3 regions of the Rhodococcus sp. GQ147 genome follow, and region 1 is predicted to be linked to each of the others. Evidence: riboswitches for the same ligand, from Rfam matches in the RefSeq annotation. Region 1 holds a riboswitch; each other region holds the start of a gene.
What was found. Region 1 has a riboswitch for S-adenosylmethionine ahead of AC6CID_RS12915 (LLM class oxidoreductase). Riboswitches for the same ligand answer to the same signal wherever they lie in the genome.
Positions count from the first base shown of each region.

Region 2: another riboswitch for S-adenosylmethionine. It lies ahead of metX (homoserine O-acetyltransferase MetX); the one in region 1 lies ahead of AC6CID_RS12915 (LLM class oxidoreductase).
Region 3: another riboswitch for S-adenosylmethionine. It lies ahead of AC6CID_RS18625 (aminotransferase class V-fold PLP-dependent enzyme); the one in region 1 lies ahead of AC6CID_RS12915 (LLM class oxidoreductase).

Region 1 is NZ_JCAXDU010000009.1:205,200-207,462, forward strand. Features, by position in the region: gene AC6CID_RS12910 (sulfite exporter TauE/SafE family protein) at 1-609, opposite strand, end outside; SAM riboswitch class I at 763-860, shown strand; partial or broken gene AC6CID_RS12915 (LLM class oxidoreductase) at 927-1,367, shown strand; gene AC6CID_RS12920 (DUF559 domain-containing protein) at 1,523-2,263, shown strand, end outside.
Region 2 is NZ_JCAXDU010000001.1:175,078-177,340, reverse strand. Features, by position in the region: gene metX (homoserine O-acetyltransferase MetX) at 1-942, opposite strand, end outside; SAM riboswitch class IV at 1,077-1,188, opposite strand; gene AC6CID_RS00855 (NADP-dependent isocitrate dehydrogenase) at 1,459-2,263, shown strand, end outside.
Region 3 is NZ_JCAXDU010000017.1:5,095-7,357, forward strand. Features, by position in the region: gene AC6CID_RS18620 (Pls/PosA family non-ribosomal peptide synthetase) at 1-718, opposite strand, end outside; SAM riboswitch class IV at 884-1,001, shown strand; gene AC6CID_RS18625 (aminotransferase class V-fold PLP-dependent enzyme) at 1,070-2,263, shown strand, end outside.

The DNA.
Region 1 (2,263 bases):
CAGGATGTACGCGCACGCTGCCACGACGTTCACCACCAGCGACAGCAGATTCTTCACCGCGTTCTGTCGCTGGATGTGGTCGTGCAGCAACGCTCCGAACAAACCCATGAGCAGAATGCCCTGCGCCGCCGTGAAATAGCCGCCGTAGATGCCGACGGCGAAAGTGCCGACGACGAGCAGTGTCATCCGCACCGGTCCGAGGTGGCCGTCGGCGTCGCCGCCGGTTCTGCGGGCAACCCACGCCTGGATCTTCGGCTGGAACACGACGAGGGTAAGGGCCAGGAGGAGCAGGATGGGTACGACCGTCTCGAAGACGGTCTCGGGCAGGTGGAGCAGGAGCCACGCTCCTACCAGTGCCCCGCAGAACGACGCCGGGATCTGCCATCGCAGCCGCTCCCATTGCCCGCGCAGCTCGCGCCGATACCCCCAGGTGCCTGACACACCTCCAGCGACCAGGCCGATCGCGTTGGACATCGTCGCGGTCACCGGGGGCACACCGAACGCGACGAGCGTCGGGAAGGTGATGAGAGTGCCGGATCCGACGAGGGAGTTGATCGCTCCGGCGCCCAGTCCGGCCAATGCGACGAGGAAGAGTTCGAGCGGGGTCACCGAGGCGAGTCTACGGCGTACCGAAACCGGCCTTGTCGTCGATGCCGGGGCACCGCGTCGACATCGACATCGGTCTCGACGAGGAACGGATTTCCGTCACAGTGAGAGAAACCTTTCCGCGGCGTGCCGCACTCCGTAGCTTTAGCCGCGACCATCCAGAGCGACCGAGAGACCTGGCTCTACGACGTCGCAGCAACCCCCCGTACGCGGGTGCGGGTGCTACCGCCGGGACCCACGTCTGCACCCTCGATTTCCCACACCCCGCATTCCCGAAAGGCCCATTCCGATGGCTCCCGCCCACAGAACGTCGCCGTGAGCACGTCCACCCGGGCACGACAGTCGAAGCGGTCGAGGCGTACCGGTCGGCGTTCCGTCCGTCGCCGATCCTGAGGAAGCCCTACGTGGTGGTCTCGGCCGACGCGGTGGTCGCCGACGACGACGCCACCGCACGCGAGTTGGCGTCGACCTACGGGCATTGGACGCACAGCATCCGCTCGGGCCACGGCGCGATCCCGTACCCGGACCCAGAGACCACCCCGCCGCTGACCGACGAGGAGCGAGCCCTCGTCAACGACCGCATCGTCACCCAGTTCGTGGGGGCGCCGAGCTCGGTGGCGGAGCGTCTCGACACCCTCCGCCGAGTAACGGACGCCGACGAACTCGTCGTCACCTCGGTCACCCACGGCCACGAGGACCGTCTGCGTTCCTACGAACTGCTGGCCCGCGAATGGGGGTTGGCGCGGGTCCGCGCCGCGTGATCGTTCGTCGAGACCGGTGTTGTTGTCGATAACTCGCGAGAAATCGACAACAACACCGGTCTCGTTTCGGGGCGCCTGGGGATAACGTCGAAAGTTCTCCACAGACGGCGGATTCGGGGTACCGGAGGGACCGGAGACCGGGCACGCTCGCGCTCATGGTCGACTTCCACGAACCGTTCGCCGGCACCGATGCGCTGGCGGCCGGATCGGTGACGCGGTACCGACTCCGGCACCACTTCGTGAAGCTGCATCGCAATGTGTACGTTGCTCCGGGAGTCGAAGCGACCGCACTTCTACGCGCGAAGGCAGCCTGGCTGTGGGCGGGAGGTAGAGGGGTACTGGCCGGACCGTCCGCAGCCGCCGTGCACGGGACCCGTTGGCTCGACGCGTCGTTGCCGGCGGAGATGGTGCGACCCGGAAAACTGCACTCGACGCCGGGCATCATCGTTCGCAGCGTCGACGACATCGAATCCTGCGTCGTCGACGGAATGACGGTGACGATACCGGCCCGAACGGCCTTCGACCTCGCGCGCGGTGCGGACCTCGATCGGTGCGTCGAAATGGTGGACGCGCTCTGCAATGCGACCGGAACGAAGGTCCACGAGATCGAAGCGGTGGCCGCTCGGAACAAGGGCGCTCGGCACCTCGCGTCCGTACGGAAGGTTCTCGAACTCGTCGACGGAGGTGCCGCGTCACCACCGGAGACGCACACGCGGCTGCTGATCGTCCGATCCGGTCTGCCCGTGCCGGAGACGCAGATCGAGATCTACGACGGTGGGCGGTTCGTGGCACGCGCGGACATGGGCTGGAAGCAGTGGAGGGTCCTCGTCGAGTACGACGGTGCGCAGCACTGGACCGATCGAGTACAGCGGACCATCGACATCGACCGCTATACG
Region 2 (2,263 bases), on a different contig from region 1:
CGTCGGGACCGGGGTGGACGCGAGTGCGGCCTCGACGCCGCCGCGTCCGCGCCCGACGTCGTGCCGGTTCATCACGTCGGACAACACCACGTAGGTACCGGGATCGAAACGCGCGACGAGCTTACGCGCCTGGTGCTCGAGATAGCTCTGCACGGCGTACCGGCCGCCGCGCCACGGGTCCTCGTCGTCCTGGGGTAGATTCCCGAAGCGCGTGTCGAGTTCGAGTTCGGTCCGGTAGGTGAGGTGCGCGATGGTCCGGGCGATGGCGAGTCCGGCTTCGGGACGCCGCCCCGTGCCGTAGTAGTCGCCGCCCTGCCAGTCGGGGTCGGCCGTGATGGCAGCCATCTGCGCGGTCTGGGTGCCGATCTGGTCGGCGGTCGCGCGGGCACCGGTGGCGAGGACGAGCGACGCTCGCACCCGCTCCGGGTACGCGATGATCCACTCGAGGGTGCGCATGCCACCCATCGATCCGCCGGTCACGGCGGCGAGGACGTCGATGCCGAGCCTGTCGAGCAGCGCCACCTCGGCCGCCACCTGGTCGCGCACGGTGATCAGCGGGAAGCGGGATCCCCAGGCCTTGCCGTCGGGTGCGGTGCTGCCGGGGCCGGTGGTGCCGCGGCACCCGCCGAGAATGTTCGTCGAAACCACGCACCAGCGGTCGGTGTCGATCGGAGCACCGGGGCCGACCATGCCCGACCACCAGCCGGGGGACGGATGGTCCGGTCCGGCGGGGCCGGTGACGTGCGAGTCGCCGGTGAGGGCGTGTTCGACGAGCACCACGTTGTCGCGGGCGGGGGACAGTTCGCCCCACCTCTGCACGGCGACGGTGACGTTCGGCAGCGTCTCGCCGCTCTCGAGCGCGAGATCGCCGATGTCGATGGTGTCGAGGCGTCCGTCTGCCGGGGGCAGTTCGACGCGACGCCGCTCGGTGCCCGCCGTCAAGAGATGACCGCCTCGAGGCTCGCGGTGGGCTGGCAGCGCCGGCTGCGGATGTCGGTCATCGTGTCCTTCCGGCGGTGATGGGAGGTGTGATCGTGGCTTGGGTGCGACAGCACATCATCATCTCAGTCCTCCCGACAACAGGCTTGTCGGTGGGGTTCCACCGACCGTGTCATCACCCGGAGCACCCCACCCCGGTCGGAGGGTTGCCGGCCAGCAAGCCGGGGCTTGACGCTGGCACTCATGACTTTCCCGGCAGTCTAGCGACTCTCCGTTGCAGGGTCTTTATGCACCCTCTGAACATCCCTGACCAGCAGGAAAGTTACCGGTCGGTAGGGCGTGAGGGTGGAACGAGGCGCTTTGCGGTCGTCGGTAATAGCAGTACGCTTGTCATGTTTGGCCGCGGTTCAGGACGTGGACACGGCCATGCTCGCTGCTCGCGAGCCGACGGCGACCGCACCCACAAAGTGCGGTCGATTGGGGACCTACAGAAACGTCCTAGGAGGACACGAAACGCATATGTCCAAGATCAAGGTTGAAGGTAAGGTCGTCGAACTCGACGGCGACGAGATGACCCGCATCATCTGGCAGTTCATCAAGGACAAGCTGATCCACCCGTACCTGGACGTGGATCTCGAGTACTACGACCTCGGCGTGGAGAACCGCGACGCCACCGACGACCAGGTGACGGTCGATGCGGCGAACGCCATCAAGAAGCACAACGTCGGCGTCAAGTGCGCCACCATCACCCCCGACGAAGCGCGTGTCGAGGAGTTCGGCCTGAAGAAGATGTGGCGGTCGCCCAACGGCACCATCCGTAACATCCTCGGCGGCACCATCTTCCGCGCGCCCATCATCATCTCGAACGTGCCGCGTCTGGTTCCGGGCTGGACCAAGCCCGTCATCGTCGGCCGCCACGCGTTCGGCGACCAGTACCGCGCCACCGACTTCAAGGTCGACCGCCCGGGCACCGTCACCATCACCTTCACGCCCGAGGACGGCAGCGAGCCGATCCAGCACGAGGTCTGCCGGATCCCCGAGGACGGCGGCGTCGTCATGGGTATGTACAACTACAAGAAGTCCATCCAGGACTTCGCGCGCGCCTCGCTCTCGTACGGCCTGCAGCGCAACTACCCGGTCTACCTGTCGACCAAGAACACGATCCTGAAGGCCTACGACGGCATGTTCAAGGACGAGTTCCAGCGGATCTACGAGGAAGAGTTCAAGGCGGAGTTCGACGCCGCCGGTCTCACCTACGAGCACCGCCTCATCGACGACATGGTCGCATCGTCCCTCAAGTGGGAGGGCGGCTACGTCTGGGCCT
Region 3 (2,263 bases), on a different contig from region 1:
TGCCGGAGCGGACGAGCGCGCGGGGCGCCGGAACCAGGCAGGCGCCGTGCCGCCAGGCGAGCCACATCTCCTCGCACGAGGCGTCGAACGCCACGGACAGCCCGGCCAGGACCCGGTCGCCGGGACCGAGCGGCTCCCCTTGGCAGAACATTCGCGCTTCCGCGTCGACGAAGGCCGCCGCATTGCGGTGGGTGACGGCGACACCCTTCGGTGTTCCGGTTGAACCGGAGGTGAAGATGATCCACGCGTCGTCATCGAGGTTCGGGCCCCGCACCACCGGGGTGCCCGACGGCGCGGCCGTGCCCGGTCCGATGCCCTCGTCCGTGACGATGGCGGTGACCTGCGCTTCCGAGAACACGAGTTCGGCCCGCTCGTCGGGATCGTCGGCGTCGACGGGGACGTACGCGGCGCCCGCGGCGAGAATGGAGAGAATCGTCACATACAGGTCGCTGCGCCCGGAGGTCATGCGGACCCCGACCCTGTCGCCGGCCCCGACGCCCGCGTCGTTCAGCGCATACGCACCGGCGATCACCGCCTCGACCAGTTCGGCGTATTCGAGGACCGTCGCGCCGTCGTCGATCGCGGGGGCGTCGGGATGTGCTTCGGCAGTGCTCCGCAGCAGGTCGACGAGGGTGCGGGCGGGTGGAGTGTGCGACGCGCGGAGGAACTCGTCGGGGATGGGGGACCGGCCGACGGGGGTCGAGGTTATGGCTGGCAATTCCGCGGGTCCTTCTGCTCGATGGTGCTTCCGGTTATCTCACGTCCGGGTGGACGGCAGGTGAACGTTCGGCGCGCAGAACGCGTGTCGGCGTCGTGCGGTGCCGGGCGACGCGGAGCTGTGCGGGGTTGACACGGCCCGGTCGTCCTGCCATTCTCTTCGCCAGGTCATGAGTACCAGCGTCAAGCCCCGGCTAGCTGGTCGGCAACCCTCCAACCGCGGTGGGGTGCTCCGGGTGACGACCGGGCCGTGAATCCACTACCGGACACGGCAAGCGCGGACTCCGCCGGCGACGAGAATTCTCCGTCGTAGGCGTCACCGGCGGGTCCCCGAGTACACAAGGGATTTGTCATGACTGCTGTAGCCACCACCACCTGCATCGCTCCCTTTGCCACCGTTTCCGGCTGTGACGTGCAGGTTCCGCTCGTCCAGGGGGGTACCTGCACCTATGCGAACTTCGACTACGCGGCGAGCGCACCGGCGCTGTCCGCCGTCACCGACCGCATCACCGAGCTGCTGCCCTTCTATGCGAGCGTGCACCGCGGCGCCGGATACGCTTCGCGGATCAGCACCACCGCCTACGAGGACGCCCGCTCCTCCGTGTCGCGCTTCGTCGGCGCGGCCGACGACCAGGTCGTTGTCTTCACGCGCAACACCACCGATTCGCTGAACCTGCTCGCGAGTGCGGTGCCCGGCGATGTCGTGGTGCTCGACATCGAGCACCATGCGAATCTGCTGCCCTGGAAGAACTCTCGCATCGTCGAGGCCGCGGACACCGTCTCCGAGACGGTATGGCGTCTCGCGGTCGAACTGCAGCGCGCACCCGCGGCCCTGCTCGCCGTCACCGGTGCTTCCAACGTCACCGGTGAGGTCTTGCCGATCGCCGAACTCGCCGAGCTCGCACACGCTTCCGGTGCCCGGATCCTCGTCGACGGTGCGCAGCTCGTGCCCCATCGCCGTGTCGATCTCGTCGAGCTCGGTGTGGACTACCTCGCCTTCTCCGGCCACAAGCTGTACGCGCCGTTCGGTGCGGGAGTGCTCGTCGGCCGCCGAGACTGGCTCGACGCCGCCGAGCCGTACCTCGCCGGTGGCGGCGCGGTGCGCGAGGTGCGCCTCGATCACACCGAATGGTCCTGCGCCCCTGCGCGTCACGAGGCCGGCACCCCCAACGTGCTCGGCGTCGCCGCCCTTGCCGCCGCGTGCGATGCGCTCGCCGGTTTCGACGCCGACGCGGTGATCCGTCACGAGGAGGCCCTGTGCGCCCTGCTCGTCGACGGTCTGCAGGCCATCGACGGCGTGGAAGTGCTTCGGCTGTGGAACGATTCGGCCGACAGTGTCGGGATCGTCACCTTCACGGTCGACGGCTACGAGCCCGGCCACGTCGCCTCCTATCTGTCCGCCGAGTACGGCATCGGCGTCCGTGACGGACGCTTCTGCGCCCACCCGCTGCTCGCGCGGGTCGGTCGTGCCGGCGGAGCCGTCCGGGCGTCGCTCGGACTCGGCAGCTCGTCCGACGATGTCGAGCGGCTCCTCGGAGCGCTCCGG